Prosthecomicrobium sp. N25: one gene and its partner. The protein of the gene in region 1 interacts with the protein of each later gene in a pairwise test. Links are inferred from orthologs where the notes say so. Each region holds a gene or a part of one and is shown in the gene's direction. Other genes may lie near its edges.

Region 1 (12,630 bases):
AAGGACGGCAACCTGCGGGTCCTCGACGCCAAGGTGAACTTCGATTCCAACGCGCTCTTCCGCCATCCCGAGATCGTGAGCTTGCGCGACGAGACCGAGGAGGACGCCAAGGAGATCGAGGCCTCCAAGTACGACCTCTCCTACATTGCGCTCGACGGCACCATCGGCTGCATGGTCAACGGCGCCGGCCTCGCCATGGCGACCCTCGACATCATCCAGCTCTACGGCGAGAGCCCGGCCAACTTCCTGGACGTCGGCGGCGGCGCCAGCGAGGAGAAGGTCACGGCCGCCTTCAAGATCATCACCGCCGACCCGCAGGTGAAGGGCATCCTGGTCAACATCTTCGGCGGCATCATGAAATGCGACATCATCGCCCGCGGCGTGCTCGCGGCGGTGAAGACGGTCGGCCTCCAGGTGCCGCTGGTGGTGCGCCTCGAAGGCACCAACGTCGAGCTCGGCAAGCAGATCATCCGCGAGTCCGGCCTCAACGTGATCGCGGCCGACGACCTCGACGACGCGGCGAAGAAGATCGTGGCGGCGGTCCGGGGGTGATTCCGGACCCCATCCGTCCGCCGCGACCCGCAGGCGGGACGGTTCCTCAACCGCACTGAACGACGCACGACGCCCGGAGGCATCGTCTCATGTCCGTACTCGTCAACAAGGATACCAAGGTCATCACCCAGGGCTTCACCGGAGCCCAGGGGACCTTCCATTCGGAACAGGCGATCGCCTACGGCACCAAGGTCGTCGGCGGCGTGACGCCCGGCAAGGGCGGCACGACCCACCTGAACCTGCCGGTCTTCGACACGGTCGGCGAGGCGAAGGCGGCCACCGGCGCGACCGCTTCGGCGATCTACGTCCCGCCGCCCTTCGCGGCCGACGCCATCCTGGAGGCCATCGACGCCGAGATCGAGCTGATCGTCTGCATCACCGAGGGCATCCCGGTGATGGACATGGTCCGGGTCGGCAAGGCGCTGAAGGGCTCCCGGTCGCGCCTGATCGGGCCGAACTGCCCGGGCGTCCTGACCCCGAACGAGTGCAAGATCGGCATCATGCCGGGCCACATCTTCAAGAAGGGCTCGGTCGGCATCGTGTCGCGCTCCGGCACGCTCACATACGAAGCGGTCAAGCAGACGACCGACGTCGGCCTCGGCCAGACCACCGCGGTCGGCATCGGCGGCGACCCGGTGAAGGGGACCGAGTTCATCGACGTCCTGGACATGTTCCTCAAGGACCCGGAGACCAAGTCGATCATCATGATCGGCGAGATCGGCGGCTCGGCCGAGGAGGAGGCCGCGGAGTTCATCGCGTCGCACAAGATCAAGAAGCCCATGGCCGGCTTCATCGCCGGCGTCGCGGCCCCTCCCGGCCGCCGCATGGGCCATGCCGGCGCGATCATCTCGGGCGGCAAGGGCGGCGCCAAGGACAAGATCAAGGCGATGGAGGCGGCCGGCATTCGCGTGTCGCCGTCGCCGGCCAAGCTCGGCGAGACGCTCGTCGCCGTCCTGAACGGAAAATAAGCCGAACGCGGCGACGATGAGGCAAGACGGCGCGCGGGCTTCCGGGCGGCGCGCCGGCGAGGGGGACGAGACTTCACGAGGACCGACGCCCGAAGAACGGGCGCGGCCTCCAGCAGAGGCGGGACCCGCGAGGGGCCCGGGACGGACGATGGCGAATTCCGCTCTCGAATTCCTGTACGGCGGCAACGCCGCCTACATCGAGGAACTGCACGCGCGCTACGAGCAGGACCCGGCATCGGTCGACGCCGGCTGGCGGGACTTCTTCGAGGAGCTGAAGGACGACAAGCAGGCGGTCATCAAGAACGCCAAGGGCGCCAGCTGGGAGCGCAAGGACTGGCCGCGGCCGATGAACGGCGAGCTCGTGTCCGCCCTCGATTCCGACTGGGGCTGGCTCGAGAAGCAGATGGGCGACAAGCTCAAGGGCAAGGCCTCGGCCAAGGGCGCCGAGATCACCCAGGAGCAGTTGCAGGCCTCCGCGCGCGACAGCGTCCGCGCCATCATGATGATCCGCGCCTATCGCATGCGCGGCCATCTGCACGCTCGGCTGGACCCCCTCGAGATCGCCGCCGAGAAGGACCACGAGGAGCTGCATCCCTCGTCCTACGGCTTCACCGAGGCCGATCTCGACCGCAAGATCTTCATCGACAAGGTACTCGGTCTCGAATTCGCGACCGTGCGCGAGATGATCGGCATTCTGCGCCGGACCTATTGCGGCACGCTCGGCATCGAGTTCATGCACATCTCGGATCCGTCCGAGAAGGCCTGGATCCAGGCGCGCATCGAGGGGCCGGACAAGACCATCGCGTTCACCCCCGAGGGCAAGCGCGCGATCCTCAGGAAGCTGATCGAGGCCGAGGGCTTCGAGAAGTTCATCGACGTCAAGTACACCGGCACCAAGCGCTTCGGCTTGGACGGCGGCGAGGCCCTGGTGCCGGCGCTCGAGCAGATCATCAAGCGCGGCGGCAATCTCGGCGTGCGTGAGATCGTGCTCGGCATGGCGCATCGCGGCCGGCTGAACGTGCTCGCCAACGTCATGGGCAAGCCGCACCGGATCATCTTCCACGAGTTCAAGGGAGGCTCTGCGGCTCCCGATGAGGTCGAGGGCTCGGGCGACGTCAAGTATCACCTCGGCGCCTCCTCGGACCGCGAGTTCGACAACAACAAGGTGCACCTGTCGCTGACCGCCAACCCGTCTCACCTGGAGATCGTCGACCCGGTGGTGCTCGGCAAGGCGCGCGCCAAGCAGGACCAGCTCGCCGACAAGCCGCGCGGCGACGTCGTCTCCCTCGACCAGCGGGCCCGCGTGCTGCCGCTCCTCATCCACGGCGACGCCGCCTTCGCGGGACAGGGCGTGGTGGCCGAGTGCCTAGGCCTCTCGGGGCTGCGCGGCCACCGCACCGCCGGCTCGATCCACTTCATCATCAACAACCAGATCGGCTTCACCACCAACCCGCGCTTCTCGCGCTCGTCGCCCTACCCGTCCGACGTCGCCAAGATGATCGAGGCGCCGATCTTCCACGTGAACGGCGACGACCCCGAAGCGGTCACCTTCGCCGCCAAGGTGGCGACCGAGTTCCGGCAGAAGTTCCACAAGCCGGTCGTCATCGACATGATCTGCTACAGGCGCTACGGCCATAACGAGGGCGACGAGCCGGGCTTCACCCAGCCGATCATGTACCGGAAGATCCGCAACCACCCGACGACCCTGCAGATCTATTCGGAGAAGCTGGTCGGCGAGGGCGTCGTGACGCGCGGCGAGGTCGAGGAGTGGGCGGCCGACTGGCGCAAGCATCTGGACGGCGAGCACGAGGCCGGCCAGGGCTACAAGCCCAACAAGGCCGACTGGCTCGACGGCCGCTGGGCCGGCCTGAAGGCCGCCGGCGGCGAGGCCGACGAGGCGAGGCGCGGCAGGACCGGCGTCCCGAGGGCCGAGCTGAAGCGGCTCGGCCTGAAGATGACCGAGGTGCCCAAGGGCTTCAACCTGCACCGCACGATCGGCCGCTTCCTCGACAACCGGCGCCAGATGATGGAGACCGGCGAGGGCATCGACTGGGCGACCGCCGAGGCGCTCGCCTTCGCGACCCTCCTGCTGGAGGGGCACCCCGTCCGCCTGTCGGGCCAGGATTGCGAGCGCGGCACCTTCTCGCAGCGCCACTCGGTCCTCTACGACCAGGAGACCGAGAGCCGCTACATCCCGCTGAACAACCTCGCGGAGGGCCAGTCCCGCTACGAGGTCATCAACTCGATGCTCTCCGAGGAGGCGGTGCTCGGCTTCGAGTACGGCTACTCGCTCGCCGAGCCGAATGCGCTGACCCTCTGGGAGGCCCAGTTCGGCGACTTCGCCAACGGCGCCCAGGTGGTGTTCGACCAGTTCCTGTCGTCGGGCGAACGCAAGTGGCTGCGCATGTCGGGCCTCGTCTGCCTGCTGCCGCACGGCTACGAGGGGCAGGGGCCGGAGCACTCCTCGGCGCGCCTCGAGCGCTTCCTGCAGATGTGCGCCGAGGACAACATGCAGGTCTGCTACGCCTCGACGCCGGCCAACCTCTTCCACGTCCTGCGGCGGCAGCTCGAGCGCGAGTTCCGCAAGCCGCTGATCCTGATGACGCCGAAGTCGCTGCTCAGGCACAAGAAGTGCGTGTCGAAGCTGTCGGACTTCGACGCCGACTCCTCCTTCCACCGCCTGCTCTACGACTACGCGGAGACCAATCCGGAGCTGACCGCCACGCGGCTGGTGCCGGACGCCCGGATCCGGCGCGTCGTCCTGTGCACCGGCAAGGTCTACTACGATCTTTTGGAGGAGCGCGAGAAGCGCGGCATCGACGACGTCTACCTGCTCCGCGTCGAACAGCTCTACCCGGTGCCCCTCAAGGCGCTCGTCAAGGAGCTGACCCGCTTCCGCCAGGCCGAGATCGTGTGGTGCCAGGAGGAGCCCAAGAACATGGGCGCCTGGTTCTTCATCGAACCCTACCTGGAATGGGTGCTGGCCCAGGTCGACGCCAAGTCGCGCCGCCCGCGCTACACCGGACGGCCGGCCTCCGCCGCCACCGCCACGGGCCTGATGTCCAAGCACATGGCGCAGATGCAGGCCTTCCTGAACGACGCCCTCGGCGACTGATCCCTCCCAACGGGGCCGGGCGGCCGCCGTGCGGCCCGGCCGAAAAAGACCCGAAAGCAAGAGACCGACACCATGGCCACCGAAATCAAGGTTCCGACGCTCGGGGAATCCGTCACCGAGGCGACCGTCGCCAAGTGGTTCAAGAAGCCCGGCGAGGCCGTGAAGGCGGACGAGCCGCTCGTCGAGCTCGAGACCGACAAGGTCACGGTCGAGGTCCCGTCGCCGGCGGCCGGCGCGCTCGAGTCGATCCTCGCCGAGGCCGGCCAGACCGTCGCTGTGGGCGCCCTCCTGGGCACCATCGCGGCCGGCGCGGCCGGGACAGCCTCCCCGGCGGCCGCGGCCGCGGCCGCCCCGGCCCCTGCGGCTCCGGCCCCGGCACCCGCCCCCGCCCCCGCCGCGGCGGCGCCCTCCGGCGGCATGCCGCCGGCCCCCTCCGCCGCCAAGCTGATGGCCGAGACCGGCGTCGCGGTGGCGGAAGGATCCGGCAAGCGCGGCCAGGTGCTGAAGGGCGATGTCCTCGCCGCGATCGACACCGCCGCGAAGGCGCCCGCACCCGCCCCGGCCCCCGCCCCGGCGGCGCCGCCCGCCCCGCGCCCGAGCCCGGCTGCCGACGACGCCTCCCGCGAAGAACGGGTGCGCATGACCAAGCTGCGCCAGACGATCGCGCGCCGCCTGAAGGACGCCCAGAACACCGCCGCCATTCTGACGACGTTCAACGACGTCGACATGTCGTCCCTGATGGCGATCCGCAACCAGTATAAGGATCTCTTCGAGAAGAAGCACGGCGTGCGCGTCGGCTTCATGGGCTTCTTCGTCAAGGCCTGCGTAGCGGCCCTGAAGGAGATCCCCGCCGTCAACGGCGAGATCGACGGGCAGGACGTCATCTACAAGAACTACTACCACATCGGCGTCGCCGTCGGCTCCGACAAGGGCCTGGTCGTGCCGGTCGTGCGCGACGCGGACAGGCTGTCGATCGCCGGCGTCGAGAAGGTTATCGGCGACTTCGGCCGCCGCGCCCGCGACGGGCAGTTGAAGATCGACGACATGACCGGCGGCACCTTCACGATCTCGAACGGCGGCGTCTACGGCTCGCTGATGTCGACCCCGATCCTCAACGCGCCCCAGTCCGCCATCCTGGGCATGCATCGCATCGAGGACCGTCCGGTCGTCCGCAACGGCCAGATCGTCGTCCGCCCCATGATGTACCTGGCCCTCTCCTACGACCACCGCATCATCGACGGCAAGGAGGCCGTGACCTTCCTGGTGCGCGTCAAGGAGATGATCGAGGATCCGCAGCGCCTGGTGATGGACATCTGATGTCCGGCCTGTATCGGCGGGGAGGGATCGCGCATGTCTGACCGGGTTCTCGTCGTCACCGGCGGGAGCCGCGGGATCGGACGCGCCACCGTGCTCCTGGCGGCCGAGCGCGGCTACGACGTCGTCTTCTCCTTTGTGAGCGACAAGGCGGCCGCGGACTCCCTCGTCGACGCCGTTTCCAAGGCCGAGCGGACCGCCGTCGCGGTCCGGAGCGACATCGGCGTCGAGGCCGACGTCCTGGCCCTCTTCGCCGCGGCCGACCGGCTCGGCACCCTCGCGGGTCTCGTCAACAACGCCGGGGTGCTCGACCTCCAGGCGCGGGTCGACGAGATGTCGGTCGCGCGCCTCGAACGGATGATGCGCATCAACGTCATCGGCACGATCCTCGCGTCACGGGAAGCCGTGAAGCGCCTGTCGACCCGTCACGGCGGCAGGGGCGGCGCGATCGTCAACCTGTCATCCGCCGCCGCCGTGCTCGGCGCGCCCGGCCAGTACGCCGACTATGCCGCCTCCAAGGGCGCCATCGACACCTTCACGCTCGGCCTCGGCCGCGAGGTGGCCGCGGAGGGCATCCGCGTCAATGCCGTCAGGCCGGGCCTGATCGACACCGACATCCACGCCTCCGGCGGCATCCCGGACCGCATCGCCCAACTCCGCGACACGATCCCGATGAAGCGCGAGGGAACCGCCGAGGAATGCGCCCGCGCCATCCTCTGGCTCCTGTCCGACGAGGCGAGCTATTCGGTCGGTGCGGTCCTGCCGGTCACCGGCGGCCGATGACGGGTCTCCATATACGGATTGCCGGGTCGACGGCGCGGCCGAGGCCGCGCTAGACGGGCGCCAGAAGCAGTGCGAAAGGCAGGAAGGTCATGGCCTACGATCTCGTCGTCATCGGAACCGGCCCGGGTGGCTACGTCTGCGCGATCCGTGCGGCCCAGCTCGGCCTCAAGGTGGCGGTCGTCGAGAAGCGCAAGACGCACGGCGGCACCTGCCTGAACATCGGCTGCATCCCGTCCAAGGCCCTGCTCCACGCCTCCGAGCTGTTCGACGAGGCCGGCCACGGCTTCGCGGTGCTCGGCATCAAGGCAACGCCGGAACTCGACCTGCCCGCGATGATGAAGCACCGCGAGGACACGGTGCGGTCGAACGTCACCGGCATCGACTTCCTGATGAAGAAGAACAAGATCACGGCCCACCACGGCACAGGACGCATCGTCTCGGCCGGCCAGGTCGAGGTCACCGCCGAGGACGGGTCGAAGCAGGTGCTGGACACCAAGGCGATCGTGATCGCCACCGGTTCCGACGTCGCCCGGCTGCCCGGCATCGAGATCGACGAGAAGCAGGTCGTCTCCTCCACCGGCGCGCTGGAACTCGACAAGGTCCCGGGCCGGCTCGTCGTCGTCGGCGCCGGGGTGATCGGCCTCGAGCTCGGCTCCGTCTGGCGCCGCCTCGGCTCCGAGGTGACCGTCGTCGAGTATCTCGACCGCATCCTGCCCGGCATGGATCTCGACGTCGCCAAACAGTTCCAGCGCCTTCTCGAAAAGCAGAAGTTCGCCTTCCGCCTGTCAACCAAGGTGACGAAGGTCGAGAAGGCCGGCGACTCCCTGAAGGTGACGGTCGAGCCGGCGGCCGGCGGCGAGCCCCAGGCGATCGATGCCGACGTGGTGCTGGTCGCCATCGGCCGGGTCCCCTACACGGCCGGCCTCGGCCTGGAGGAGGTCGGCGTCGCCAGGGACAATCGCGGCCGGGTCGAGATCGACGCCCACTTCCGCACCAGCGTGCCCGGCATCTACGCCCTCGGCGACGTCGTGAAGGGCCCCATGCTCGCCCACAAGGCCGAGGACGAGGGCGTGGCGGTCGCCGAGATCCTCGCCGGCCAGGCGGGCCACGTGAACTACGACGTCATCCCGGGCGTGGTCTACACCATGCCGGAGGTCGCCTCCGTGGGACGCACCGAGGAGGAGCTGAAGGCCGCCGGCATCGCCTACAAGGCGGGCAAGTTCCCCTTCACCGCCAACGGCCGCGCGAAGTCGACCCGCCATACGGACGGCTTCGTCAAGGTGCTCGCGGACGCCGCGACCGACCGGGTGCTGGGGGTCCATATCATCGCGGCCGGCGCCGGCGAGATGATCCACGAGGCGGCGGTGCTGATGGAGTTCGGCGGCTCCGCCGAGGACCTCGCCCGCACCTGCCACGCCCACCCGACCATGTCGGAGGCCGTCAAAGAGGCGGCCCTGGCGGTCGACAAGCGCCCCATCCACATGTGAGGCGGGCGCGCGTGCGCCCCGCGGCACGGCCGGAGGTCAGTTCTCCACCCGCTCCATCTCGTAGGTGACCTGGCGCGGTTCCAGCGGCACGCGCAGGAACCGGGTGGTGACGCTGAGTCTGAGGCGCCCGTTCGCGGGCGCCTCCACCGTGATGGCCCGCTCGACCCGGTCCTCCCGGTAGGCGGCGACGAGCCCGAGCCGGTCGGCCCGGGACCCGGTCCAGGCCGCGGGGATGGCCTGCCAGGCGCATTCGTAGCGGAGGCAACGCACCCTGAGGGCGATCTCGGCCCTCGGCTTGCCGGCGTCCTGCTCGCGGCAGTCGACGCGGATGTCGGCCGCGATCACGTCGCTGCCCTCCACCGGCGCCACGTTGCGCCAGGCCCCGGCGAATCGGGCCGCGTCGCAGGCGGCGTCGGTCGACCCGGCGCGCTCGGGCGTCAGGCCCAGCGTGAAAACGAGGAACCCTGCGGCGGCGACGCCGGCGGCTCCGATCCCATGACGTCTCATCGTGGCTCTCCCCGGTTCTTAGGTCCGGTTGGCGGGGAGAGTGGACCGGGCTGCGTGAATGCCCCGGGAAATGCGCGTTCAGTTTCGGTTCATGCGGCCGCCCCTTCGTGAAAAAGGCGCCCGGAGGCGCCTTTCGCGACCGGCCGGGGGCTCAGTTCTTCACGGTGGCCGGTGCCTGAGCCGGAGGCGGGGCCTCGGCTGTGGTGATGGGCTGGGCGGGCTTCGACTGGGCGTTGACGTTGTGCCCGCAATCGGCCAGGGCGGCCGAGGCGGAGAGCGCGAGCCCCAGGCCCGCAGCGACGACGGATGCTGTCCGGATCATCGATCGTTCTCCTCGCAGAAAGGCGCGGGATCGGGGAAGCCGACCCCGCGGTTGTCAGCCTAGCATCATCCGCCCCGCCCTGGCCATCCGCCCGCTCATCACGTCTGCGCCGGCAGCCGTCACGGGACCGCCGTGAGCCGGTAGCCCGACCGGCGCAGCAGGGCGACGAGGCCCTCCTCGCCGACGAGGTGCAGGGCCCCGACCGCCAGGAACGCGTTGCCGCCGTCGATCAGCGGACGCGCGGTCGCGGCCATCGCGTGGTTGCGGCGGAAGGACGCGTTGCGCAACAGGCCCTCCGCGAAGCCCGACCCGCCCTCGGGCGGCCTGAACAGGGCGACCGCCGTCGCCCACAAAAGTCCGACCCGGCCGCTCCGATAGAGCGCGACGGTCGTCTCCTGCAGGTCCTCGAGCCGCGGCCCCGCGGCGACCAGCGCCCGCAGGAAGGCGATCTGCTCCGCCTCGCTCATCGCGTCGATGGCCTGGAACTGGTCGATCACGGTTTCCAGGTCGACCACCGGCTTGCCGGCCGCCTTCGCGCGCTTGCCGATGGCGATGTCGAGGAAGTCGACCCCGGCGATCCACCGCTGCAGTTCGCAGGGCGGATACATCAGGAGCCCGAAGGAGAGGATCCAGGGCTTCCAGCCCATCACCGCCCAGCCCGGGATGCCGCGCCGCTCGACCTCCGCCTTGACGGCCGCCCAGGCCTCCGGCCCGATCACGCCCGCGAGCGTCCGGCCGTCCTGGTAGACCATGGCCGTGAGGCCCTCGCCATAGGCGGCCCGGGCCAAGGCCGGGTCGAGCACATTGGTGTTCTCGAGCGCCACCACCCGCGCCCCGTCGAGCGCCCGGGCCCGGGCGGGCGGCAGGTCGAGGATGCGCGGATCCGACAGATGGGCGGTGCCGAGCAGCCACGAGGGGGCCGCCCCGTTCGGCGGGTCGATGCGCCAGAAGCCCGCCTCCCCGTTCTCGACCGCCGCGCCGCTCGCCAGGATCGCCGCATGCTGCACCGGATCGGCGGTCTTCATCTCGGCCAGCAAGTCGCGCCCGCCGCAGACCGGCGGGGCGGCCTCGGCCGGCGCCGACAGGAGGGCGGCGACGATCAGCGGAAGAAGGCGCAGGGCGCGCATGGGACGCCTCCGGGACGGTCAGGCACGGGGATGGGTCTTGCGATAGATCTCGATCAGCCGCGCGGTGTCGACCCCCGTATAGACCTGGGTGGTGGACAGGCTGGCATGCCCGAGCAGTTCCTGGATCGAGCGCAGGTCCGCCCCGCCGGCCAGCAGGTGGGTCGCGAAGGAGTGCCGGAGCGCGTGCGGGGTGGCGCTGTCCGGCAGGCCGAGCGCCCCGCGCAGCCGCTCGACGGCCAGTTGCACCACCCGCGGCGACAAGGGTCCGCCCTTCACGCCGACGAAGAGCGGCCCCTCCGGCTCGAGCGGCCAGGGACAGAGCTTCAGGTAGTCGAGCACGCCCCGCCGGATCGCCGGCAGGATCGGGACCACCCGGGTCTTGCCGCCCTTCCCCGTCACCCGCAGGCTCTCGGCGGCGATCGGCGCGGCGGCCCGCGTCAGCGCCAGGGCCTCGGAGATGCGCAGTCCCGCCCCGTAGAGGAGGCCCAGAACGGCGGCATCGCGCGCGGCCACCCAGGGCTCCTCGGCGAGGCTCTCGCGGGCGTCGACGAGCCTGAGCGCCGGCCCGGCCTCCAGCGGCTTTGGGAGCGACTTCCCCGGCTTTGGCGCGCGCACGGCCGCGAAGGGCGCCGCGTTGACCCCGTCCCGCCGCTCCAGGAAGCGCACCAGGGACCGGACCCCCGCGAGCGCGCGGCCGAGCGAACGCGCCTCGAGTCCCTCGTGCCGGCGGCGGGCCAGGAAGGCGCGGACGTCGGCGGGCCGGAGGTCGGAGAGCGCGGCGATCCGGGGCGGCTCCCCCAGGTGCCCGGTCAGGAAGGAGAGGAACTGGCGCGCGTCGCGCTCGTAGGCCTCCAGGGTCTTGGGCGAATAGCGCCGCTCGGCCCCCAGGTGGCGGAGCCAGTCCTGGACGGCGGCGGCGAGGTCCGGCGCGGCGATGAGGAGAGGAGCCTGACTGGTCATGGCCGCATCTTCCGGGCACGTGATGAACGGCCCATTACCGCCTATCTTCCCCTCATGCTCCCGCCCCGTCCGAATCGCCCCCCTGCCCCCATGGACGAAACCGACCTCCTCTTCGCCGACCCCGCCCGACCGGACCGCGACGTGGTCCCGGTTGTGGTGCCGGTCGCGATCGGCACGGCCTATTCCTACAAGGTGCCTCGCGGCATGACGGTGCGCCCCGGCTCGATCGTCACCGTGCCGCTCGGGCCGCGCGAGGTGATCGGCGCGGTCTGGGACGACGAGCCGGGCGGGGAGCCCGTCGGCCACAACCGGCTCCGGCCGATCGCCGGCGTCTTCGACGCCCCGCCCCTCGACCCCACCGTGCGCCGCTTCGTCGACTGGGTGGCGCACTACTACATGATGCCGCGCGGCATGGTCCTGCGCATGGTGCTGCGCGCGCCCGAGGCGCTGGAGCCGGAGCCCCCGGTCCGCGGTGTCCGCCTGGCGGGCCCGCCGCCCGAACGCCTGACGCCGGCCCGGCGCCGCGTGCTCGAGGCCCTGGAGGGCGGCTTCGCCTGGTCGCGTGTCGGCCTCGCCGCCTCCGCGGGCGTCTCCGCCTCCGTCGTCGACGGCCTGATCGCCTGCGGCACCCTCGAACCCGTGGACCTGATGCCGGGCCGGCCGGCGCAGATCCCGGAGCCCGACTACGCGCGGCTTGAACTCTCCGCCGACCAACGCGAGGCCGCCGGCGTCCTCACCGAGGCGGTCCGGGACGGCGGCTTCAAGGTCCTGCTGGTCGACGGCGTCACCGGCTCCGGCAAGACCGAGGTCTATTTCGAGGCGATCGCCGAGACGGTCCGACGGGGCCGCCAGGCCCTCGTGCTTCTGCCCGAGATCGCGCTGACCGCCGAGTTCATCGACCGCTTCGAGGCCCGGTTCGGCTCGAAACCGGCCGAGTGGCACTCGGAGATCAGCGCCCGGCAGCGCGCCCGCACCTGGCGCGGCGTCGCGACCGGCGAGATTCGCACCGTCATCGGCGCGCGTTCCGCCCTGTTCCTGCCCTACCCCGACCTCGGCCTGGTGGTCGTCGACGAGGAACATGACGGCGCCTACAAGCAGGACGAGGGCGTCGTCTACCATGCCCGCGACATGGCCGTGGTGCGCGGCCGCCTGGGCGGCTTCCCGGTCGTGCTCGCCTCCGCGACCCCCTCGATCGAGAGCCGGGTCAACGCCGATCTCGGCCGCTACCGCCGGCTGGTCCTGCCGGCGCGCGTCGGCGGCGCGCAACTCCCCGAGATCACCACCGTCGACCTGAGGCGAAACGGCCTGCCGCGCGGCCGCTCCGTCGCACCGCTGGTCGAGGCGGCCGTCAACCAGGCGATCGGGCGGGGCGAGCAGGCGCTCCTCTTCCTGAACCGCCGCGGCTACGCGCCGCTGACCCTCTGCCGGAGCTGCGGCCACCGCTTCCAGTGCCCCGACTGCTCGACCTGGCTCGTCGAGCACCGGTTCCGCGGCG
Region 2 (16,717 bases), on another replicon or contig:
TTCTTCGCGATCGCGCTCTTCGCCCACGTCCTGGCCTACGTCTACTCGCCTTGGCTGCATTGACGGAGCACCACCATGAACAACGGACGTATCTGGTGCGTCGTCAACCCGACGATCGGCCTCCCGGCCTTCCTCGGCAGCGTGGCGCTGATGGCCTTCACGGTCCACTTCGCGGTCCTGAACCACACCACGTGGTTCGGTGACTATTGGCAGGGCAAGGCCAAGAAGACGGCCGCCGCCGACGTCAAGTCGCCCGGCAGCGCGGTGGTGCAGGCGAACGACGGGACATCCTTCGTCGTGAGCGTGACCCCGACCGCCACTCCGGACGGCAACGGCGGCACCGCTTTCGTGGTCTCGGTCACCCCGCGGGCGGGCGCCCCGGTGGTGTCCAGCGCGGCGCCTCCGGGCACCGGCAAGCCGCCCCTCGAGGTGGCGGGCGTGGCGCGTCAGTTGAACTGACCAGCCAGCCGATGTCGTCCGGCCGGATGCTCCTCGCCTGAGCGCCGGCCGCGACCGGGCGGGGAGGCTTCGCGCCGCCCCGCCGTCATCTTCGCATGCCCTGCCGGGGATTGCGCTCATGAACCGCGTCAGCCAGCGCTACATGGCGGCCTGGGTCCGTCTCGGCCCGCGTTTCCTGCCCTTCGCCGATGCGGCGTCCCCCGACCTGCCGCTGTCGCGGCTGATCCGCCTGTCGCTCGTGCAGGTGGCGGTCGGCATGTCCCTGGTCCTGCTCGTCGGGACGCTCAACCGGGTCATGATCGTCGAGCTCGACATCCCGGCCTCGCTCGTTTCCACCATGATCGCCCTGCCGGTCCTCTTCGCGCCCTTCCGCGCGCTGATCGGCCATCGGTCGGACACCTACCGCTCCGTGCTCGGATGGCGGCGCGTGCCGTTCCTGTTCCGCGGCACCATGATCCAGTTCGGCGGCCTCGCCATCATGCCCTTCGCCATCCTGGTCCTGTCCGGCGGCGGCGAATCGGCGCGCTTCCCCGTCTGGATCGGGCATGTCGGCGCGGCCGTCGCCTTCCTGCTCGTCGGCGCCGGGATCCACACGACCCAGACCGTCGGCCTCGCGCTCGCCACCGACCTGTCGCGCCCAGAGCAGCGGCCGAACGTGGTCGGCCTCATGTACGTGATGCTCCTCCTCGGCTCCATCGCGAGCGCGCTCGCCTTCGGCTGGGCGCTGGAGGACTTCAGCCCCGGCCGCCTCGTCCAGGTCATCCAGGCATCGGCGGTCGTCACCATCGTGCTCAACGCCGTCGCCCTGTGGAAGCAGGAATCCCGTCGGCGCGGGGAGGCGGACCGGCCGTCCGACGAACCCGGCTTCTCCGACGCCCTGGCGCTCTACATGAACGCCGGCCAGGCCCTCCGCCGTCTTGTCGCCGTCGGCCTCGGCACCATGGCGTTCGGCATGCAGGACGTGCTCCTGGAGCCCTACGGGGCGACCGTGCTCGGCCAGTCCGTGAGCGAGACGACCCGGCTCACCGCGACGCTCGCCGCCGGCGGCCTCCTCGGCTTCAGCCTGGCGTCCCACGTGCTCTCGCGCGGCGCCGACCCGATCCGCATGGCCGCCTCGGGCGCCGCGGCCGGGGCACTCGCCTTCGCGGGCGTGATGGCGGCCGGCCCGGCCGGCTCGACCTGGCTCTTCGTCGCCAGCGTCGGCTTGATCGGCTTTGGCGGCGGCCTCTTCGGCCACGGCACGCTCACCGCCACCATGAACCTCGCCCCGCCTGCGCAGGCCGGCCTGGCGCTGGGCGCCTGGGGCGCCGTCCAGGCGACCGCCGCCGGCGTGGGAATCGCGGTCGGCGGGCTTCTGCGTGATCTTCTCGGCGCTCCCGCGCGTACCCTCTTCGGTCCGGCGGGGGATTTCACCGCCGTGTTCGCCCTGGAGTTCGCGCTCCTGGCGGCGACCCTCCTCATCATGCTGCCGCTCCTGCCGGGGTCCGCCACGGACCTGCGTCGGGGCGGCCCCGGGCGGCAGGGGCCCCGGTTCACGCCCCAGACCAGAACGGAGTAAGGCCATGGTCCAGACCCTCTGCCGCATGTACCCGACCAACGCCGAGGCGGAAGCCGCCTTCGCCGAGCTCGGCCGCTACACCGACTACGAGGACAAGTTCCTCTTCTCCGCGACCGACCCGGCCACCGGCTCGGCGCTGACCCGCGACGCCGTCGAGAAGGCCATGATGGGCGCCTTCATCCCGCGCGCCGAGGCGCAGGTCTACGCCGCCCGCGTCGCGGCCGGCCACAGCCTCGTGGCCGTGCATGCCCCCTTCGGCACCGCCCTGACGGCGACCACCATCCTGGACCGCCACGGCCCCATCGACTCGGGCATCCCCGCGCCGGCCTACGAGCCCTACCAGTACGATCCGCGCACGCCCTTCTCGAGCGTCCTGTGGCTGCCGACCCTGTCGAAGACCCGCCTGCCGTTCCAGAAGGTGACGGGCCTCCCGACCCTCACCGAGGGCCCCGCCCTGATGACGCGCCTGCTCGGCCCGCTGCTCACCGGCACCAAGGTCTTCACCACCTTCATGCCGATGCTGACGCGCGACCGCACCCCCTTCTCCAACCTCCTCAACCTGCCGACGCTCACCGAGAAGAAGTTCTTCGTCCGGCCATGAGCCGCCGCGGCGGCGCGTGCCGCGCCTCGTCCGGGGTTGCGGGGGAGGGGTGGGGGCTGGGACGAAACGCCGGGCCGCCTCAGGTCACCGACGCGATGGCCTCGCGGATGCGTGGGGCGCCCCAGGCCTTGACCTCGCTCGGGGGAGCGCCCGGGGAGGGGATATCGACGCCCTGACCCGATCCGAGGACCCGGCGCTGGCCGCCAGCCTCGACGGCGACCTCGCCGCGCTCGACGAAGACTCCGAAGACCCCCCGGCTCGGGCCTGCGAAGAAGCGGGTGCCGCGCACGGCGATCAGGCCGAATGTCGAGCGGATGCGGACGTCCGTCTTCGGCGCCGACTCCGGCCGGTCGAACAGCAGGGCACCCTGGCCGAGGTCGAGGACGCCGCCTCGCTCGGCGACGAACCGGTCGATGCGCAGCTTCGCCTCCGCGCCGAGCCGGACCGTCGTGGCGCTGCCGAGCTTCATGGAGACGCGGGCCTGGACGCCGGTGGACACAAGGTCTCCGTCGAACACGTCCGCGGCCTGCTCCAGACGGCGGCGTTCGGCCGCGAGCTCCGCGAAGGCGTCGCCGATCGCCTCCCCGACATGGCCGACCCGGAGCGCCGCCCGGGCCCGGCCAGCGGGTTGCACCAGCGCGACCGCGCCGGCCGCCAGGCCCGCGGCGGCGATGAAGAGGCTGCGGCGAGAAAATCCCGCGTCCATGGTCCTGTCGTCTCCGGGATACCCGACACACCCGACGTCGGGCGAAGTCTACACCCGATCGATGCCCGCCCGCATTCAAACCCGCGTCAGGCGCCCCGATCCGACGGCCGGCGCCGGAACTCGAGCCCGCGCTCCCGGTCGAGGTCGTCGATGACCATGTTCTGCAACTCCCAGCAGGGGCAGGCGGGCCGGGGCCCGGAAGACGACGGAGTCAGATCTGATTGCGCGTCTTCAGGTGCCGTTCCCAGGCGAGCGCATGGCCCACGATGGTGTCTAGGTCGTCCCATTGCGGCGTCCAGCCGAGCGTCTCGCGGACGCGGTCGGACTGGGCGACCACCTTCGGGCTGTCGCCCGGGCGGCGGGGGGCGTACCGGACCGGCAGCGTGACGCCGGCGACGCGCTCGACGGACTTCAGTACCTCCAGCACCGAGAAGCCCTTGGCGTAGCCGCAGTTGGCCACGAGGCTGGGATTGCCGGCCCTCAGGTGGTCGAGCGCCAGCGCATGCGCGGCGATGAGGTCGGACACGTGGATGTAGTCGCGCACCCCGGTGCCGTCCGGCGTGTCGTAGTCGGTGCCGAAGACCTGGATCTCCGGGCGGTCGCCGAGCGCGGTCTCGCAGGCGACCTTGATGAGGTGCGTGGCGCCCTTGGTCGACTGTCCGGTCCGCCCGCGCGGGTCCGCGCCGGCGACGTTGAAGTAGCGCAGCGCCGCGTAGCGGAAGTCGTGCGCCTTGGCGACGTCGGCGAGCATCATCTCGGTCATCAGCTTGGACGTGCCGTAGGGCGACAGCGGCTTCAGCGGCTCGTCCTCGGAGACCGGGATGCGCTCGGGATCCCCGTAGACGGCGGCCGTCGAGGAGAACACGAAATTGCGCACCCCGTTGCGGACCGCCGCGGCGATCAGGGCCCGACTCTTGACCGTGTTGTTCAGATAATAGGCGAGGGGATCGGCCACCGATTCCGGGACGATGATCGACCCGGCGAAGTGGATGACCGCATCGACGGCGTGCCGCGCCATCAACTCGTCGAGGAGCGCGTCGTCGGCGATGTCGCCCTGGACGAAGGTCGCCTCCGGGGCGACGGCCCAGCGGAAGCCCGTCCGGAGGCTGTCCAGCACCACCACGTCTTCGCCCCGGTCCACCAGGGCCCACACCATGTGGCTGCCGATATAGCCGGCCCCGCCCGTCACCAGTACCGCCATGAGTCCCGCCGTTCCTTCGTTCGCCCGGCAGACCATAGCCGACGACGGTTGCCGAAGCCCTAGCGCCGATCGCCGCCCGTCAGCGGCCCGCGCCGAGCCCGCAGGCCTCCTCGCAAGCGGCGTACCAGATCCGGACGGGATCGTCCGGCGCGAGGAGCTCGAGGCTGCTGACCGTCAGGGGCCAGTGCAGCGTCCCGCATACGGCGTAGTCGGCGTAGGTCGGCCCGGCGCCGCCGATGAACGGCTGGCTGCGCAGCATGAGCCGGAGCGGCAGGAGGGCTTCCCGGAACGCCGGGATGCGCGCCTCCCGGTCGGCGCAGACCGCCTCCAGGCTGCGGCCGAACCGGGCCTCACGGCTCGCGCGGAAGTAGGCCTGGTCCTCCGGCGCCAGGAGGGCGTGGATGTCCGTCAGCACGATGGGCGAGATCTGGGGCAGCAGCGCGTTGGCCCAGGCCTCGACGAAACGCGCCGCCGATTGGCCCGCCGGGCCGCCGAAGAGGCTCGGCCGGTCCGGATAGGCCTCTTCCAGATACTCGGCGATCGCCCAGCTGTCGCGCACGAGCCGCCCCCCGTCGTCGATGACCGGGACCGTCTTCTGGCCGCCCCCCGCGATGCGGGGAATGGCCGTGAACGGCGTCGGCACGGTCTCGACCGGAAGCCCCTTGTGGGCGAGGGCGAGCCGGATCCGACGGCAGTAGGGGCTCAGCCGGCGGTCGTCGGCCGTGCAGAGGTCGTAGAGAACGACGGGCTTCATGGCGTGGCGGCCGGCTCCTGTGGCGGGGGCGCCATGAGGCACGCTCCGCGCCCGCCGGGCAACCTCCGGCCGCGGGATGCTGCCCGTCAGGTGCGGATGCGGCCCTTCTCGGTCCAGACCACCTTGCCGGTCTCGTCGACGAAGAAGACCAGCACCGATGTGGCGTCGGGCCGGGCGGGCACCTCCAGGCTGGCCCGGACCGGCGGCACCGGCCCCGTGCAGGGCTCGCCCGAGCGGTCCAGCGACACGGTCACCGCGACCGTGCCGGCGCCGGTTCTGGCGCCCTCGGGCTTGCCCTCCCGGGCGGTGTCCACCGACCAGCAGGCCAGCGCCGGCTGGAAGACCGCGTCGACCGCGATGGTGTCGCCGGAGAGGCGCGCGTTGACGCCGGAGAGCTGCGCCTGCGGATGGTCGAAGGTGACGAAGCCGAGGGCGACGACGCCCGCGAGGACGACCCGGAGATCGAGGGAGCGGAACATGGGCAACGGTCCTTCATGAAATCCCGGCCGGAGCGGACGGGCGCGCATCCGCCGCTCCGGACAGGCTCGAGGTTGGATGTGGCATCGGGCGGAAATCGGGCCCGATCGGGGCCATTCGCTGGCCCCATCGGGACTGCCCCCGTTCAAAAAGCCTCAACCTTGACAGACCGTTAACATCCACCGCCGTCCACAGGCGGGGCGGACCGGGTCCGACGCCCGGATCCGGTCCCTCTGCCGGCCCCCCGACCCCGCCGGCGCCCTCGGTTCACACCAGCGCCAGGATGCGGCTCGGGCCGCCGGTGGCGTCGCGGATCTTCGGCTGGCCGATCACGATCGTCGCCCCGACCGGCGGGACCGCGCCGAGGTTGGCTACGCATTCAAGGCCGAAGCGGCCGGACGGCAGCCACATGTAGTGGACCTTGAAGTCCTTCGAGGGGCCATGGTCGAGCGAGGCGGAATCGACCGCCAGGCCGCGCACGCTGCGGGTCTTCATGAGGTACTCGGCCGCCTCGGCCGAGAAGCCGGGGAAGTGCAGCACGCCGTTCGCGTCCTTGCCCATGAACTTGGCCGTGGTGACGTGCTTGTCCCAGCCGGAGTTCATGGCGACCACAGCGCCGTCGGGGATCTTGCCGTTCTTGCCCTCCCAGGCCTCGATGTCCGCGACGGTCACCTGGGCGTCCACGTCCTTCTCCGCCTTGGCGGCGATGTCGACGACGGCGAGCGGGGCGACCAGGGCATCCGCCGCGATCTTGTCGATCGTGGCCCCGGCCTCGGAGAAGTGGATCGGGGCGTCCATGTGGGTGCCGGCATGCTCGATGATGCGCCACCAGTAGAGATTGAAGCCGTCCTTCTTGAAGTCGAACTGCTTCTGCATCTCGATTCCCGGTACGCCGAAGAAGGTCGGGAACTCCGGGCTCATCGTGTGGGTGAGATCGACCACCTTGGAGAAGCTGCGCGCCTGAGCGGCGGCGACGCCGGGCAGCGCCGTGGCGGCGAAGCCGGCCGCGGTGGCGGCGGTGGCACCCCTGAACAGGCCGCGGCGGGTCAGTCGCTTGAGGACCGCTTCCTCGCATCCGGGAACACACATCTCGTCTTCTCCCTGCGCTGTTTCTTCGGGCCGTCCCGGCCCCGTCCGGAGAGTAAGGCGGCGGTGCGGGCCCGGTCACCCCGTTACGATGTAACAGTCACGCCCAGCCCCGAGCGGCGCCGCCCTCTCGACGCGGACCGGTTCCGCGGCTAAGTCCCTTGGCGCCATGATCACCGTCTCGGACCTCACCTACCGCATCGCGGGCCGCACCCTCCTGGAGCAGGCCTCCGTCACCATTCCGGCGGGCGCCAAGGCCGGGCTCGTCGGCAAGAACGGAACCGGCAAGACGACGCTCTTCAAGCTCGTCACCGGCGACATCGCCGCCGAGAGCGGGTCGATCGCGGTCCCGCGCGGGGCCCGCATCGGCGGCGTGGCGCAGGAGGCGCCGGGCAGCGCGATCGCGCTGATCGACTTCGTGCTCGCCGCCGACACCGAGCGCGCCGCGCTGCTGGCCGAAGCCGAGACCGCCACGGACCCGCACCGCATCGCCGAGATCCATACCCGCCTCGCCGACATCCGCGCCCATTCGGCCGAGGCGCGCGCGGCGACGATCCTCGCCGGCCTCGGCTTCGACCACGAGGCCCAGCGCCGGCCCTGCTCGGACTTCTCGGGCGGCTGGCGCATGCGGGTGGCGCTGGCGGCCGTCCTCTTCGCCGAGCCGGACCTGCTCCTCCTCGACGAGCCGACCAACTACCTCGACCTCGAGGGCACGCTCTGGCTGGAGACCTATCTCGCCCGCTATCCCCACACCGTCATCGTCATCAGCCACGACCGCGACCTGCTCAACAACGCGGTCGAGATGATCGTGCACCTCGACCAGGGCAAGCTCGTCGCCTACCGGGGCGGTTACGACAGCTTCGAGCGGCAGCGCCGGGAGAAGATGATCCTGACGCAGAAGATGCGCGAGAAGCAGGAGGCGCAGCGGGCGCACATGCAGGCCTTCATCGACCGCTTCAAGGCCAAGGCGACGAAGGCGCGCCAGGCCCAGAGCCGGATGAAGGCGCTCGCCCGGATGGAGCCGATCGCCGCGCTCGCCGCCGACGAGGTGATGCCCTTCTCGTTCCAGGCCCCGGCCGGCCGCCTCGCGCCGCCGATCCTCGCGCTCGACAAGGTCGCCGTCGGCTACGAACCGGGCAAGCCGATCCTGCGCAACATCTCGCTCCGGATCGACACCGAGGACCGGATCGGCCTGCTGGGGGCGAACGGCAACGGCAAGTCCACCTTCGCCAAGCTGCTGGCCGGCCGGCTCCCGGCCATGCAGGGCGAGGTCAAGCGGGCCAACAAGCTCGGCATCGGCTTCTTCGCCCAGCACCAGCTCGACGACCTCCTGCCGGGGGAGAGTCCGGTCCAGCATGTCTGGCCGCTGATGAAGGGCGAGCCCGAGGCGAAGGTCCGGTCGCGCGTCGCCCAGATGGGCCTGCCGACGAGCCGCATGGACACCCCCGCCAAGGACCTCTCGGGCGGCGAGAAGGCACGGCTCCTCATGGGCCTCGCCACCTTCGCGGGCCCGAACCTGATGATCCTCGACGAGCCGACCAACCACCTCGACATCGACAGCCGCGAGGCCCTGGTCCAGGCGCTCGCCGAATACGACGGCGCCGTCATCCTGATCAGTCACGACCGCCATCTGGTCGAGGCGACCGTCGACCGCCTTCTGCTCGTCGCGGACGGCACGGTCTCGTCCTTCGACGGCGACATGGACGACTACAAGAAGCTGATCCTGGAGCGCGCCAACCGCGAGGGCCGCACCGACCGGGACACCGAGACCCCGAAAACCTCGGCGCAGGACCGCCGCCGCCTCGCCGCGCAGATCCGCGAGCAACTCGCGCCGCTGCGCAAGGAGATCCGCGCCGCCGAGACCCGGCTCGAAAAGCTGCAGGCCGACCTCGCCCGCCTCGACCGCGACCTCGCCGACCCGGCCCTCTTCACCCGCGACCCGGCGAAGGGCACCCGCCTCTCCAAGGAGCGGGCCGACACGGAACGGGCCATCGCCGCGGTCGAGGAGCGCTGGCTCGCCCTCTCCTCCGAATACGAGGACGCCGAGAAGGCCGCCGCCGAGGGCTGAGCCGCCCCTCTGTCCAGGGCGTTGCCGCCCTCCGTCGGGGTGCTGCCCCTCATGGGCGGGCAAGTGATGTCCCGGCATCCGCATTCCCGGACAAGGCGCGGCACGCGCCGCAGATCCGGGACCCAGCGCGACCCCCGATCCGCAGCACTGCGGCGGGTGGAGGGCATTGGACCCCGGCCCTCCGCTGCGCTCCGGCCGGGGATGCGGGGAGAGGGGGTGCCCCAAGGTCGGGGGATCTTGCGAACCCCACCCCTCCATCCGCATTCCCGGACAAGGCGCGGCACGCGCCGCAGATCCGGGACCCAGCGCGAGCCCCGATCCGCAGAGCTGCGGCCAGTGGAGAGCGCTGGACCCCGGCCCTTCGCTACGCCCCGGCCGGGGATGCGGGGGAAAGGGTGTGCCCCAAGGTCGGGGGATCTTGCGAACCCCCACCCCTCCATCCGCATTCCCGGACAAGGCGCGGCACGCGCCGCAGATCCGGGACCCAGCGCGGGCCGCCATCCGCAGCGCTGCGGCCGGTGGAAGGCGCTGGACCCCGGCCCTTCGCTCCGCTCCGGCCGGGGATGCGATCGGGGAAGGGGCCCGGACGTCGGAAGCAGCCGGCCGCTCCCGCACCGCGACCGGCGCCACCGCCTCCGCCATGCGGTTGGACCACTAGGCCCCTAGGAACCCGTATTCCATGGAGCCCCCGGAACCCGCGTTCACGCCTCCGCCGACAGCCGCTCCGCGACCGGGTCGCCCGGGAGCTTCGAGGCGAGTGCCGCGAAGGCCTTGCGCCCGGCCGGCGGGTCTTCCGCCATGAGCGCCGCCGCCGTCTCCCACGCCTCGGCGATCGCGGGCTCGACCGGATGGGGCCAGGGCTCGACCACGACGGTGTCCGACCCGCGTCCGCGCAGCCGGATGGTGCCGAGGCTGCGGAACGCGATTCCGGGCACGCGCGCCCGGGTGCCCGGCCCGACCGCGATCGCCGAGCCGAACAGCTTGTTGGACGCCTCCAGCCGCGCGGCGGAGTTCACCGCGTCGCCATGTGCCGTGTAATCGAGCTTCCGCCCGCCCCCGACGTCGCCGACGATCGCCCGGCCGGTCTCGATGCCGACCCGCGTCCGGCCGAGCCCGAGCGCCCGCGCCTCCGCACCCTGGCGGAACGCCTCCGCGAAGGCGACGACCGCGAGCCCCGCCTCGACGGCGCGGCGGGCATGGTCCGGCACATCCAGGGGTGCGTTGAAGAAGGCGTGCACCGCGTCGCCGACCACCTTGTCGATGGTGGCCCCGTGGTCGACCAGGATTCCGATCAGCCCCTCGAAGTAGCGGTCGAGCAGGGCGACCAGCACCGCCGGCTCGGCCCGCTCCGTCATGCTCGTGAAGCCCTCGATGTCGGTGAAGAGCGTGGTGATCTCCCGGATCTCGCCCTCGAGCCGGACGAGGCCCGGGTTCTCGACGATGCGGCGGACCACATCCGGGGCGAGATGCTGTTCGAACCGCCGCCGCAGCGCCGCCTCCCGCCGCCTCGTCGCCGCGAAGGCCGCCAGCGCGGTGGTCGCGAAGGTCGCCGCCGCCACGAGCGCCGGGGTCGCCGGATCGAGGATCGTGTCGGCCGCCAGCGTCGCCGCCGCTGCCGTTCCCGACCAGGCCGCCGTCACGAGCCCCGTGGCGAGAAGGCCGCCCGCGGGGCCGAGCCGCAGCGCCGCCGCGAGCGCCGCGAGGCCCAGGACACCTGCCGCGAGCCGCTCGGCGAGCGCCGCCCAGGCCGGCCGGACGGGCGACCGCCCGTCCAGGATCTGCCCGGCCGCCTCCGCCTGGATCCTGACCGACGGCGCGAGCGGGTCCGCCACCGTCGCCCGGAGCCCGCCCGCCTCCGGCGCGCTCGACCCCACGAAGACGATCCGGCCCGCCAGGCCCGCCCCGTCGAACCCGTCCGCCAGCACGCGCGCCGCCGGCACGACCCTGCCGGCCCAGGCCGCGCCCGAAGCCGGCCGCAGCCGCATCGTGGCGTCCGCCCCGAGCCGGACCGGCCGGTCGCCGATGGTCAGCGTCGGCGGCGCGGGCGCGAGCATGAAGAGCCCGGCCCCGAGCCCCGCCCGCACCGCCTCCGCGGCGAGCCCCGCATAGGGCCGCCCGTCCGCCAGCGCGAGCATCGGCACGGACCGGACCGTGCCGTCCGAGCCGGCCGGCAGGGACAGAACCCCGACCGCGCGCACCGCGCCCGCCACGCCCGGCGGCGGCGAGAGCGCCCCCGGCGCGGCCCAGGGATCGAGCGCCGCCGGCCCGCCCGTGACGGCGATCGACGCCGGGGGCGGCAGGTCCGCGCCCGGCTCCGGCGCCAGCACCAGGCCCGCGACGGTCGGCGCGAGCGCCGCCGCGGCCGCCAGCCGCTCGTCCGCGTCCGGGACCTCCCGGCCGAGATCGGCGAGCTCGGGCCGTCCCAGGCGCTCCGCGAGCAGCCGGCCGGCGGATCGGACGGAGAGCCGGTCCGGCCCGTCGAGGAGCACGTCCAGCGCCACCGCCGCCGGCTTGGCCGCCGCGATCCGCTCCAGGAGCGCGGCCAAACGCTCCCGCGGCCACGGCCAGGGTCCGAGCGCCGCGAGGCTGTCCCGGTCGATGTCGACGATCCGCACCCGGTCGTCCGCCGGCTGCCGGGGAAAGGCCGCGAACAGCGCGTCGACGGCCGCCTCGCCGAGCCGGTCGCCCGTCGCCCCCGGCGCAAGGCTCCAGGCCCCGAGCGCGAGGGCGAGGACGGCGAACCCGGCCGCCGCCGCGCCGGGCCGCCGGATCCGGGCGAGCCTCACGAGCCGCCCTCGGGCTCCTCGGCGACCGCCGTGAGCCGGTCGAGCCGGCAGACGAGGTCCGCCCCCTTGCGCTGGATGGCACCCGCCTCCTGCATGGCGAGGAGCGCCCGGTTCACCTTCGGCCGGCTCGCCCCGACGATGTCGGCGAGGTCGCTCTGGCTGAGGTCGAGGTGGAGGCGGACGCTCGCCCCCGCGTTCGGGTCGACCTGGCGGGCGAGGGAGAGCAGCAGCCGGGCGAGCCGGGCCTCGATCCGGTGCAGCGCGATCGATTCGAGTTGGTCCGTCGTGTCCCTGAGGCGGCGGCACAGCATGGCGACCACCGCCCGCGAGAGGGCGGGCGAGGCCTCCATCAGCCGGCCGAACTCCGCCCGCGACAGGATCTGAGCGGCAACGTCCGTCATCGCCGAGGCGTCCGCGGTTCGCGCCCCGCCGTCGAGGAGCGCGATCTCGCCCACGAGCGTGCCGGGCCCGGCGATCCGGAGCGAAAGTTCGCGGCCCTCGCCGGACATCACCGAAATCCGCACGCGCCCCTCCTCGACGAGCAGCGCGAAGTCGCCCGGGTCCCCGCGCGAGAAGATCAGCGTCCCGGCCGGATAGCGGCGTGACTTCAGGGCCCGCGCGACCCGCCCCAGGTCCTCCGCGCCGAGCCCCGCGAAGGGCTCCGCCTGCGCCAGCAGCCCCGCCGTCCCCTGCCGTCCCGCCCCCGCCGCAGGGGGCCCCCCGCCGTCGTGATCCATCGCCCCGTCCTCCGCCGAGGCGCCGAGCATAGCGCCCCCGGCCGAATCGAAAAACGCCAGATCCGACCCGGATTTACCCATCGTGAACCATGGTGCGCCGCGGCCGGCTGGCTGCCCGACCGGTCCACGGCTGCGAGGGAGCGCGGGCCGACCTATCAATTCACATAACAGCATGTAATTAAATAACAGGTCTGAGAAAAGCCTTAGTGTAGGATTCACATAAGAAATAACAGTGTGAGAAATGATCGAAACAAACATATGACATGCAGAATACGTTATGTAAATCGTGGCGTCTTTGCAACGTAAGCTCCGCAAATCTATTCGAGCGGCCGCTCAGATCGACTCAGGACTTCATTTCGGGAGCTTCACGGGTATGGTCGTGTCGATCGGTGACGCAAGGTAAGCCGGCCGCGAGGTCGATGCCTTCAATCGGGTCAGGATTGGTCGCCGGCAGTCACGAACCAACAGGGGGTTCACCAATGAAGTTCAAGTACGCCACCATGGCTGCGGCCATGCTCGCCGCGACGGGGGCCTCGGCCGCCGATCTCGGCCGGCCGGCTCCGGCTGCCGTGGACTACGTCAAGGTCTGCGACGCCTACGGCACCGGCTTCTTCTACATCCCGGGCACCGAGACCTGCCTCAAGATCGACGGCTACGTCCGCGCCGACTACCGCTACCAGAGCACGACGCCGTACCTGATCAAGAGGGCTGGCGGTGCGGTCACCAACCGCTACTACTTCGGTGGTTTCGGTGCGACTCCGACCGCCACGACCCGCAACCGCAACGACATCTTCACCCGCGCTCGTGCGCTGTTGCACTTCGACGCCCGCACCAACACCGAGTTCGGTCTGCTGCGGTCCTACGCCGAGGTGTTCTTTACCACGAACAGCGGCGACAACGGCGGCGTCGCGACGTCCCTCGATCAGGCCTTTATTCAGTTCGGCGGCCTGACCGCCGGTCGTGCCCAGTCGTTCTTCGACTTCATCACCGGCTACGCCTACGGCATGCACTACCATGAGACCTGGCCGGACTCGAAGACCAACCTGCTCGCCTACACCTTCTCCTTCGGCAACGGCGTGTCCGCGTCGCTGTCGCTCGAAGATCCGTCGACGAGCGGCCGTCGTCGCGGCACTGCCAACTTCGGCACACCCGTCCCCGCGTTCACTCGCAACACGATCGGCGGAGCCGGTGTCCTCGCTCCCTTCTTCTCGACCTACGACTTCGGCTACCAGGGCGTGAAGGTTCCGGACGTCGTCGGCCAGCTGGCGATCGCCCAGGCCTGGGGCAAGGCGCAGCTCAGCGTCGCCGCCCACCACGTCTACGGCACCGGCACCGCCGTCGGCGGCCCGGCGGCCGCCCCGGTCTTCGGCACCGTCTACAACAAGGACGATTGGGGATACGCGGTCGGCGCTGGCGTCGAAGTGAACCTGCCCATGATCGCGCCCGGCGACAAGATCTTCGCCGAGGCGTTCTACGGCAAGGGCGCGATGAGCTACGTCTGCGTCAACTGCTTCAACGCCTACGGTCACCTGGGCGCCGACGCCGTGATCGGCACCCGCGGCAAGCTCGGCCTGACCGAGGCCTGGTCGCTCAGCGGCGGTTTCTACCACGCCTTCTCGGCTCAGTGGGACTTCTCGGTCAGCGGCGGCTATGCCGCTGTCGACGGCCTCGGCGCCAACGACTACGACCAGTACGAAGTCGCCGGCACCCTGCGCTGGAAGCCGGTCGCCGGTCTCCAGATCGGCGCCACCGCCGAATACCGGAACCTCGAGTTCTCGAACGCCACCCGCGCCTACTACAGCGCGCCGGGCGTCGCTGCGCTCAAGAACAACGACTCCTACGTGTTCGGCCTCCGCGTCCAGCGGAACTTCTGATCCACCGAAGGATCGTTCTCGATCAAGGGCCCGGCGGGAAACCGCCGGGCCTTCTTCGTTCGGTCTCACCCGAACCGATGGAGAGCGCGGCGCCGCCGGCCTCCCTTATGCGAGTCGGAGAGCATTCGGGCCATCGAATCCCCGCGGTGCCCCGATCCCCCGCACGTCCCGCGACATCCCCGCGCCGGTCGCCGCCAGGCCACCGGCCGACTCGATTCCCGCAGGACGGACCCGCTCGCGGCCGATTCGTGCGCCGCGCGGGTCTCCCGGCGGCCCTCGGCAAGCCCCGGGCGCGCCATCGGGCCGCCAGCGGGCGGCACGCCGCGGCACCGGGCCGATGCCCCGGGCCGGCGCCCTCGTTAATCCTGTCAGGCGCCTGCAAGGGTGTCGGGCCCTGCCGTCCGGCCCGGCTCCGGCCGCCCTTCACAAGGCGGTGAAGTGTCGGAAATCGGGCACTTTTCCGGCCTCTTGCCGAAGTTCAGGGCCCCCTCTCGCCACCACCCCGAGGCGCCCGGGCCTCCCCTTCGGACAGGGTTAACGGCCACGCTCCCGCACTGTGGCGTCCCGGCAACGCACGGATCGGAATGTTGAAATGTCTAGGAAACTGCATGCGCTGGCACTTCAAAATATTCAGGCCCGGAGTATGGTCACGGTCGAACGGCGACGCGAGGTCAGTGGGTGAACCCATCGAGGCCTCTTCGGTCGGGTCAGGACCAGGGTCGCCGTGAGACACGAACCAACAGGGGGTTCACCAATGAAGTTCAAGTACGCAACCATGGCTGCGGCCATGCTCGCCGCGACGGGGGCCTCGGCCGCCGACCTCGGCCGGCCGGCTCCGGCTGCCGTGGACTACGTCAAGGTCTGCGACGCCTACGGCACGGGCTTCTTCTACATCCCGGGCACCGAGACCTGCCTCAAGATCGACGGCTACGTCCGCGCCGACTACCGCTACGGCGACACCACGTCGTACCTGCGCACCACCACCAACTCCCGTACGCTTCTGCGTGCCGCAGATCCCAACGCCGTTCCGCCGATCCCGGCCCTCTACACCCGCTTCAGCCGGGTTGGCACGACGGATGCCTACTTCGGCCGTCTCGGTGGCGACCGCACTCGTGACGACATGTTCACCCGCGCTCGCGCCCTCCTGCACTTCGATGCCCGCACCAACACCGAGTTCGGTCTGCTGCGCTCCTACATCGAAGCCTACTGGTCGCTCAACTCGCGTTCGGGCGGCAGCGTCGTCGCGACCGAGCTCGACCAGGCCTTCGTGCAGTTCGGTGGCCTGACCGCCGGCCGCGCCCAGTCGTTCTACGACTACGTCACCGGCGTCGCCTACGGCATGGACTACCACTCGATGTGGGGTGACGCGAAGACCAACCTCTTCGCTTACACCTTCTCCTTCGGCAACGGCATCTCCGCGTCGCTGTCGCTGGAAGACCCGTCGACCTCGAACCGTCGTCGCGGCAGCCTGAACGCCACTTACGTGGACAACTTCACCTTCCGCACCATCACGAACATTCGCGACTTCTACGGCTTCGCCTACCAGGGCATGAAGTACCCGGACGTCGTGGGTCAGCTCCGCATCTCTCAGGCCTGGGGTTCGGCCCAGCTGATGGCGGTCGCTCACAACATCTACGGTGCCGCGGCTACGGGCGCGGGCAGCCAGACCCGGCTCACGGGCACCGCCAACAAGGACGATTGGGGCTACTCCGTCGGCGCCGGCGTCCTCGTGAACCTGCCGATGCTCGCCGCCGGCGACCAGTTCTTCTTGCAGGGGAACTACTCGGATGGCGCCATCGGTTATGCCTGCGCGAACTGCTTCACCGGCTTTGGCGCCCTCGGTGCCGACGCTGTCCTGACTCGCCGCGGTGGCTTCAAGACCACCGAGGCCTGGACCGTCAGCGCCGGCTTCAAGCATAACTTCTCGGCCCAGTGGGAGTTCAACATCGACGGCGGCTACGGCTCGGTCGATGGCTACGGCGCGAACGACTACGACCAGTACGAAGTGGCTGCGGACGTCCGCTGGAAGCCGGTCGCCGGTCTCCAGATCGGTCTCGCCGCCGAGTACCGCAACGTCGAGTTCACGAACGCGACCCGTGCGGCCTACTCCGGCTCGACCTTCGGCGCTGCGCCGACCGCGGTCGGCGGCACGCAGACCCGCACGGACTATCGTCTGCGCAACAACGACGCCTTCATCCTCGGCCTCCGCGTTCAGCGCAACTTCTGATCGGATCTCCGATCGCGAACTCGGGGCCTGGCGGGAAACCGCCGGGCCCTTTCCTTTTTGCGCGCCGGCCCTTGCGGGCGCACGCATGGTCGTAAGCCCCGGCCTCGCCGGCCGCGCTTCGTGCCCCAACGGGAAGGAAAGCTGGTCTCAGCCGGCGGACGTCCCCCGGTGCTCGGCCCTGTC

Evidence for each region.
Region 2: the proteins of WBG79_RS26615 (region 1) and WBG79_RS09720 interact in binary tests that used the Escherichia coli proteins (3 or more experiments, as listed by UniProt). The link is inferred for Prosthecomicrobium sp. N25 from one-to-one orthologs.

What each region holds. Positions count from the first base shown.
Region 1 is NZ_JBBCAT010000006.1:181,014-193,643, forward strand. What follows is about bases 1,327-4,835. They hold WBG79_RS26615 (2-oxoglutarate dehydrogenase E1 component), read left to right. Parts: upstream 1,327-1,668; coding sequence 1,669-4,635; downstream 4,636-4,835. Other genes in these bases: sucD (succinate--CoA ligase subunit alpha), read left to right, coding at 1,327-1,520; odhB (2-oxoglutarate dehydrogenase complex dihydrolipoyllysine-residue succinyltransferase), read left to right, coding at 4,708-4,835. In the rest of the region: sucC (ADP-forming succinate--CoA ligase subunit beta), read left to right, coding at 1-552; more of sucD, read left to right, coding at 642-1,326; more of odhB, read left to right, coding at 4,836-5,952; WBG79_RS26625 (SDR family oxidoreductase), read left to right, coding at 5,986-6,732; lpdA (dihydrolipoyl dehydrogenase), read left to right, coding at 6,822-8,219; WBG79_RS26635 (hypothetical protein), read right to left, coding at 8,256-8,726; WBG79_RS26640 (hypothetical protein), read right to left, coding at 8,878-9,048; WBG79_RS26645 (TraB/GumN family protein), read right to left, coding at 9,168-10,175; WBG79_RS26650 (tyrosine recombinase XerC), read right to left, coding at 10,194-11,135; WBG79_RS26655 (primosomal protein N'), read left to right, coding at 11,226-12,630. UniProt on the Escherichia coli protein: E1 component of the 2-oxoglutarate dehydrogenase (OGDH) complex which catalyzes the decarboxylation of 2-oxoglutarate, the first step in the conversion of 2-oxoglutarate to succinyl-CoA and CO(2).
Region 2 is NZ_JBBCAT010000001.1:2,142,909-2,159,625, forward strand. Bases 6,540-9,460 are described here. They hold WBG79_RS09720 (ABC-F family ATP-binding cassette domain-containing protein), read left to right. Parts: upstream 6,540-7,011; coding sequence 7,012-8,910; downstream 8,911-9,460. Other genes in these bases: WBG79_RS09715 (cyclase family protein), read right to left, coding at 6,540-6,845. Also shown: WBG79_RS09675 (light-harvesting protein), read left to right, coding at 1-63; WBG79_RS09685 (PucC family protein), read left to right, coding at 578-2,017; WBG79_RS09690 (hypothetical protein), read left to right, coding at 2,022-2,618; WBG79_RS09695 (FecR family protein), read right to left, coding at 2,698-3,324; UDP-glucose 4-epimerase GalE, read right to left, coding at 3,536-4,525; WBG79_RS09705 (glutathione S-transferase family protein), read right to left, coding at 4,605-5,279; WBG79_RS09710 (hypothetical protein), read right to left, coding at 5,366-5,758; more of WBG79_RS09715, read right to left, coding at 6,024-6,539; WBG79_RS09725 (CHASE2 domain-containing protein), read right to left, coding at 9,612-11,696; WBG79_RS09730 (Crp/Fnr family transcriptional regulator), read right to left, coding at 11,693-12,433; WBG79_RS09735 (porin), read left to right, coding at 12,913-14,307; WBG79_RS09740 (porin), read left to right, coding at 15,062-16,534; WBG79_RS09745 (alpha/beta fold hydrolase), read right to left, coding at 16,682-16,717. UniProt on the Escherichia coli protein: Genetic data indicate it may be involved in ribosome assembly or function.